DNA from 3 places in the Pseudocitrobacter sp. 73 genome. Region 2 is predicted to be linked to each of the others. Evidence: predicted binding sites of a transcription regulator. Region 2 holds the regulator's gene; each other region holds the start of a gene.

Region 1 (2,272 bases), on a different contig from region 2:
CCATCAGCCATTCGGTCTGTTACACGGTGGAGCGTCCGTTGTTCTGGCCGAGACACTGGGCTCAATGGCGGGCTATCTCTGTACCGAGGGCGATCAAAAAGTTGTCGGGCTGGAAATCAATGCCAACCACATCCGTTCGGTGCGTAGCGGCCGGGTTCGCGGCGTCTGTAAAGCGATCCACACCGGGCGTCGCAGCCAGGTGTGGCAAATCGAAATTTTCGATGAGGAAGGGCGCTTGTGTTGCACATCGCGCCTGACCACCGCCGTGGTGTAAAACAGATGCAAAGGCCCAAATCCCTGGGCCTTTTGCTTATTTCACCGTATCGTCTTTAATCGTTTCGCTCGCGCCGTTCTTCTGAACGGAGGCAATACCTTTCTTCGCCGCGTCCTTGCTCGAGTACATCTCACTGGTGGCGATGGTTTCGTGATTATCGGCCTTCAGTAAAAAATACCACGGCTGCGCAACGTCTTTTTCTGACTTCTTAAGCACATAATAACCCATGATTTCTCCCGATATTATTGAAGGGGTCATCAATGATTTAGGTCAGATTTAGCGATCCGGCAAGTTTGCGTACCAAGGGTGTGAGCTGAAAGGCACAGAGAGGCCGAAAAACTATCAAATAAATAGGTATTAGCGATGCATGTTTTATTCATCAACCACTTCCAGTAATGACCTCTTCCTAATCTATTATTTTTCAATGTGTTGTAAAAAATTATCTATCCCGGTTGCCTGCAGAATGAGGGTCTATGCTTATAAAAAGCCCCTGTAAAACAGGTTCGAAGGTAATACCCCTGTTGTAGATGGGTTGAAGTGATAATCATTATCACTAACATAGTGTTATGCCTTTGATGGCTTAACCGATGAGGTAGACCAATGGAAGTAGATTCTGGAACGTTTGATCCGAATGATTTTGCCTGGCGTGGCCTGACGTTAACGCCTGCGGCAGCAACACAAATTCGCAATCTGGTCAGCAAACAACCGGGTATGCAGGGCGTGCGTCTCGGCGTGAAGCAGACCGGTTGTGCCGGGTTTGGCTATGTGCTGGATACGGTAATAGAGCCCCATGCCGATGACCTGTTATTTGAGTCTGACGGCGCAAAACTGTGGGTGCCTCTTTCGGCGATGCCGTTTATTGACGGCACCGAAGTGGATTACGTGCGCGAAGGACTAAATCAGATATTTAAATTTCATAACCCGAAAGCGCAGAACGAATGCGGCTGCGGCGAAAGTTTTGGGGTATAGGCGGTACGATTATGACGCGCAATACTGAAGCAACTGACGATGTCAAAACCTGGTCCGGCGGCCCGCTGAATTACAAAGAGGGCTTCTTCACCCAGTTAAAGACCGATGAACTGGCAAAAGGGGTCAACGAAGAGGTGGTCCGCGCCATTTCAGCGAAACGCAATGAGCCGGAATGGATGCTCGAGTTTCGCCTGAATGCCTTCCACGCCTGGGAGCAGATGAAAGAGCCGCACTGGTTGAAGGCGAACTATGCTTCGCTTAATTATCAGGATTACAGCTACTACTCTGCGCCGTCCTGCGGTAACTGCGATGAAACCTGTGCCTCTGAACCGGGCGCGGTTCAACAGACGGGCGCCAATACCTTCCTCACCGATGAAGTTGAAGCAGCGTTTAACCAGCTTGGCGTACCGGTGCGCGAAGGCAAAGAAGTGGCCGTCGATGCGATATTCGACTCGGTTTCTGTGGCCACCACCTACCGGGAAAAACTTTCTGAGCAGGGCATTATTTTCTGTTCGTTTGGCGAAGCGATCCACGACCATCCTGAACTGGTGAAACAGTATCTGGGCACGGTGGTACCGTCGAACGATAACTTTTTTGCCGCACTGAACGCGGCGGTGGCATCAGATGGCACCTTTATCTACATCCCGAAAGGTGTGCGCTGCCCGATGGAGCTGTCGACCTATTTTCGTATTAACGCCGAAAAAACCGGTCAGTTTGAACGCACGATCCTGATTGCCGATGAAGGCAGCTATGTGAGCTATATCGAAGGGTGTTCCGCCCCGGTGCGTGAAAGTTATCAGCTTCACGCGGCGGTGGTGGAGGTTATCATCCACAAAGATGCGGAAGTGAAATACTCCACGGTACAAAACTGGTTCCCCGGCGATAACAACACCGGCGGTATTCTGAACTTTGTCACCAAGCGCGCCCTGTGCGAAGGCGAAAACAGCAAAATGTCCTGGACCCAGTCGGAAACGGGTTCCGCCATTACCTGGAAATACCCGAGCTGCATTTTGCGCGGTGATAACTCGA
Region 2 (2,272 bases):
AAACCCCGCTTTCATGTAGCAGAGTGTGCAGTCCGGTACGATTGCTGATTCCGCACCCTTCTCTGTTCTGCTATGATTGCCCTTATCTGTGGGCAATACGCCACCACCATATCATTAAGTTTCAAGAGGTTATTTAACTCATGGCAATCGTTGGCATTTTCTTTGGTAGCGACACCGGCAATACCGAAAATATCGCAAAAATGATTCAGAAACAGCTTGGTAAAGACGTTGCCGACGTGCATGACATTGCCAAGAGCAGCAAAGAAGACCTGGCTGCATTCGACATTCTGCTGCTGGGTATCCCTACCTGGTACTACGGTGAAGCGCAGTGCGACTGGGATGATTTCTTCCCGACGCTGGAAGAAGTTGATTTCAATGGCAAACTGGTTGCACTGTTCGGCTGCGGCGACCAGGAAGACTATGCGGAATACTTCTGTGATGCGCTGGGCACTATTCGCGACATCATTGAACCGCGCGGTGCAACCATCGTCGGCCATTGGCCAACAGCCGGTTACCACTTCGAAGCCTCTAAAGGCCTGGCTGATGACGATCACTTCGTGGGTCTGGCTATTGATGAAGATCGTCAGCCGGAACTGACCGCTGAACGTGTAGAAAAATGGGTTAAACAGGTCTCCGAAGAGCTGCATCTGGAAGAGATCAAAAACGCCTGATGTTTGTTGCGGTGTGATTGTTAAATCACACCGCATTAATAGGCAAAAGCAATCAAAATAATAGCTACAATTTTTTAACTTTTGAGCGCAAATCTGTACAATATCTTCTGAATTTAGCGAGTTTGCTGGTCAAGCCTCGTTTTCGAAATCTTTATTCGCCTGGGTCTTGCTGTTTTCATTTAGAAGGCGTCATTCTATAATGAGACGCATTACACTCGGTGCACTCTCTGTGATACTTCCGCGTTTGGAAGTCAATCGTTTAGCAACAGGACAGATTCCGCATGACTGACAACAATACCGCATTAAAGAAGGCTGGCCTGAAAGTCACACTTCCCCGGTTAAAGATCCTGGAAGTGCTTCAGGAACCAGACAATCACCATGTCAGCGCGGAAGACTTATATAAACGCCTGATCGACATGGGTGAAGAGATTGGTCTGGCGACCGTCTACCGTGTTCTGAACCAGTTTGATGATGCGGGCATCGTAACGCGCCATAATTTTGAAGGCGGTAAGTCCGTTTTCGAACTCACTCAACAACACCATCACGATCACCTGATCTGCCTCGACTGCGGCAAGGTTATCGAATTCAGCGATGATTCCATCGAAGCTCGCCAGCGTGAAATTGCCGCGAAACACGGTATCCGCTTAACCAACCACAGCCTGTACCTGTATGGTCACTGCGCTGAAGGCGATTGCCGCGAAGATGAACACGCACATGATGGTGTAGAGAAGTAATTTTCACACTGAAATGACAAAACCAGCTTACGGGCTGGTTTTTTATGGTGGTCTATGGCTTCATTTCCATCACCATCCGCAGAAAATTGTCCCGTCCTTCATGCTCTCGCGTAGGATCCCAGGCCATCGCAATTTCCCACCCCACTTTGACATTAGCCAGTTCGACCATTTTTACCCCGGCAGGCAGAACGTTACAGATACTCTCAGGCAAAAAGGCAATACCGTTGCCGCCACCGATCAGCGCCAGTAAAGAATGCATATCGTCGGAAACGGATACCGCATGCACATCGGGAAACTGCTCGGCGAGGATGATGCGAACCTGCTCAGCCAGACACGGCGCGGCGTGCGTACTGAGACGTAATAACGGATAGTGTTCAACAAGATGATGTAATCCTTCTTTTACAGACGCATTCGCGGGAACGGCAAGCACCAGACGCTCCTGTTTAATCACAAAATGTGACAGAGGCGGCAGAACGGGCAGCCGCAAGAAACCAATATGCAGCGCTCCTTCGAGCAGCATTCGGCACTGCACGCTTGAAGGAATGTTGTTGAGCGAGACGGTGACATCAGGAAAACGCGCCTGAAAAGTATTAATCCATTGCGGCGTAAGAGAATATGTCGATAGCCCAAACCCGAGGGCGAGTTTGGCTGTCGCCCCCCGTTTGATATCCCCGGCAAATTTCCGCAATTCGCGGTAACGCACCAGAAATTCGCACGCCTCGGGGTAGAACAATTTCCCCTGGCAAGTAAGTGTTGCACCGTGGCGCCCACGAGTAAAAAGCACCAAACCCAAATCGTCCTCCAGCACCTGGATCTGTTTGCTTAACGCAGGCTGAGTGATACACAACGCATCTGCAGCGGCATGGT
Region 3 (2,272 bases), on a different contig from region 2:
GCCTCCGTGCAAAGCAATTCGCAAACGGCGGCGGCAGCCGATAAGCTCTCAATTGCCGCCAGCGGCGCGGCGGAGCAGGGCGGGCAGGCAATGCAGGGCGTGGTCAGAACGATGGACGAAATTGCTGACAGCACGCAGCGGATTGGCTCAATCACCACGCTTATCAATGATATTGCTTTCCAGACCAATATTCTGGCGCTTAATGCGGCGGTCGAAGCCGCGCGAGCGGGCGATCAGGGGAAAGGCTTTGCGGTGGTCGCGGGAGAGGTGCGCCAGCTGGCGAGCCGCAGCGCAACGGCGGCCAACGACATTCGTAAGCTGATTGAGGCCAGCGCCAGCAAGGTGCATTCCGGCGCCGATCAGGTTCACGCGGCGGGGCGGGTGATGAACGATATTCTGGCGCAGGTGCAGAATGTGACGCAGTTGATTGCACAAATCAGCCAGTCGACCTCAGAACAGGCCAACGGGCTGTCGGATATTACCCGCGCGGTGGCGGAACTGGATGCCATTACCCAGAAAAATGCCGGGCTGGTTGCCGAAAGCGCCCATGTGTCGGCGATGGTAAAACATCGCGCCAGCCGGCTTCAGGACGCTGTCACGGTACTGCATTAATCAAGCTGTGAAATTTCCAGCGCCGCGCGGTCGATCACGCCAACAATCTGTTTTAGCTGCGCGTCGCTGATTTCGCTCTGGTTCACTTTCAGGTTCAGTACGGCCTTGAAGTTTTCCAGCGCGCGTTTCATTTGCGGATCTTTACGCAGTTCGTGGCCGACCATGCGGAGTTTCAGTTTCGCCTGAACCTGCTCCAGCACCTCTTTGTTTTCCACCAGCACATTACTGCCTTCCCCGGTGATGGCGATTTTTTTACGTCCACCGTCTTCTTCCTGGATGGTGATCAGCCCCTGATCCTGCAACAGGTCGAGTGTCGGGTAGATTACGCCAGGGCTTGGGCTGTAGTTGCCCTGGGTCATGTTTTCGATCTCTTTGATCAACTCGTAACCGTGGCTGGCGTTGCGGGAGAGGATATCCAGTACCACCAGACGCAGCTCGCCATGGCCGAAGAAACGCTGACGACGCCCGCCGCCAAAGCCGCCTCCACCGCCGTGACGACCTTCACCACGACCACCGCGGCATTCGCGCTCACCATGGCATTCACGACCACCGCGACCTTCACGACCAAACTCTGAAAAGTGTCTCATCATTTTTTACCTTAATTTTGTTTCGATATATCTAATTTATATCTAAATGTCTGGATTTAGCAAGGGTGAGGCGGGGTGTTTTTATATATTCATGAAATATAACAAATTAATTTTATTTCCCCAATTTTTTGTGCGATATATAAAGTATATCTTAAAAAAACTTGCTTTCTGTCTAATTGCCAATCATTATCATTTGCATCAAGTTTAGATATATCTATTTTTTCACGATGGCGACGGATAACATCACTATGACAGAAAAAAAATACCCACAGCGTGTGCGTAATGAACTGCGTTTTCGCGAATTAACCGTGTTACGCGTTGAGCGCATCGGCGCCGCTTTTCAGCGCATTGTGCTGGGTGGTGAGGCGCTGGAAGGCTTCTCCTCACGCGGCTTTGACGATCACACCAAACTGTTTTTCCCTCAGGCCGGCGAACGTATCGCCCCGCCGACCATGACCGACGAAGGGATCGTTTGGCCGGATGGTGTGCGCCCGCAGTCGCGAGACTACACGCCTCTCTACAACGCCGAGCGTCATGAGCTGGCCTATGACTTCTTTATTCATGATGGCGGCGTGGCAAGTTCATGGGCGATGAATGCCCGCGGGGGGGATACGCTAACGATTGGTGGGCCGCGTGGTTCGCTGGTGGTGCCGGAGGATTACGCCTGGCAGCTTTATGTGTGTGATGAATCGGGTATGCCTGCGTTGCGCCGCCGCCTGGAAAGCCTGCGCCAGCTGCCGTCGCGCCCGCAGGTTAAGGCCATTGTGACGATCGCGGATGAGGCGTATCAGGACTATCTGGCGGAGTTCAGCGAGTTTGATATTGAGTGGGTGGTGGGTCATCACGAACAAGCCGTGGCCGATAAGCTGGCGACGCTGGCCGTTCCGGCAGAAGACTATTTTATCTGGGTGACCGGGGAAGGCGCGGTGGCGAAATCACTGGTGAGGCGTTTTGAAAATGACGCGATTGATCAACAACTGGTGCGGACTCAGGCGTACTGGCATAAGAAGTAAGTGCGTTGGTTTTGTCGGGTGGCGCTGCGCTTACCCGACCTACAAAAGCTGAAAACGCGG

What was found. The regulator Fur, encoded in region 2, represses iron uptake genes when iron is present. The targets are predictions, from matches to a motif close to ATAATAATGAGAACNACTATCAA.
Region 1: the regulator Fur is predicted to act here: its motif matches at 812-834, upstream of sufA (Fe-S cluster assembly scaffold SufA).
Region 3: the regulator Fur is predicted to act here: its motif matches at 1,376-1,398, upstream of F0Q32_RS16365 (siderophore-interacting protein).

What each region holds. Positions count from the first base shown of each region.
Region 1 is NZ_VTZO01000008.1:221,333-223,604, reverse strand. Features, by position in the region: gene menI (1,4-dihydroxy-2-naphthoyl-CoA hydrolase) at 1-274, shown strand, start outside; gene F0Q32_RS08335 (YegP family protein) at 311-502, opposite strand; gene sufA (Fe-S cluster assembly scaffold SufA) at 875-1,243, shown strand; gene sufB (Fe-S cluster assembly protein SufB) at 1,255-2,272, shown strand, end outside.
Region 2 is NZ_VTZO01000020.1:163,240-165,511, reverse strand. Features, by position in the region: gene fldA (flavodoxin FldA) at 141-671, shown strand; gene fur (ferric iron uptake transcriptional regulator) at 953-1,405, shown strand; gene F0Q32_RS19560 (LysR family transcriptional regulator) at 1,458-2,272, opposite strand, start outside.
Region 3 is NZ_VTZO01000015.1:82,181-84,452, reverse strand. Features, by position in the region: gene F0Q32_RS16375 (PAS domain-containing methyl-accepting chemotaxis protein) at 1-612, shown strand, start outside; gene F0Q32_RS16370 (PadR family transcriptional regulator) at 609-1,199, opposite strand; gene F0Q32_RS16365 (siderophore-interacting protein) at 1,448-2,212, shown strand.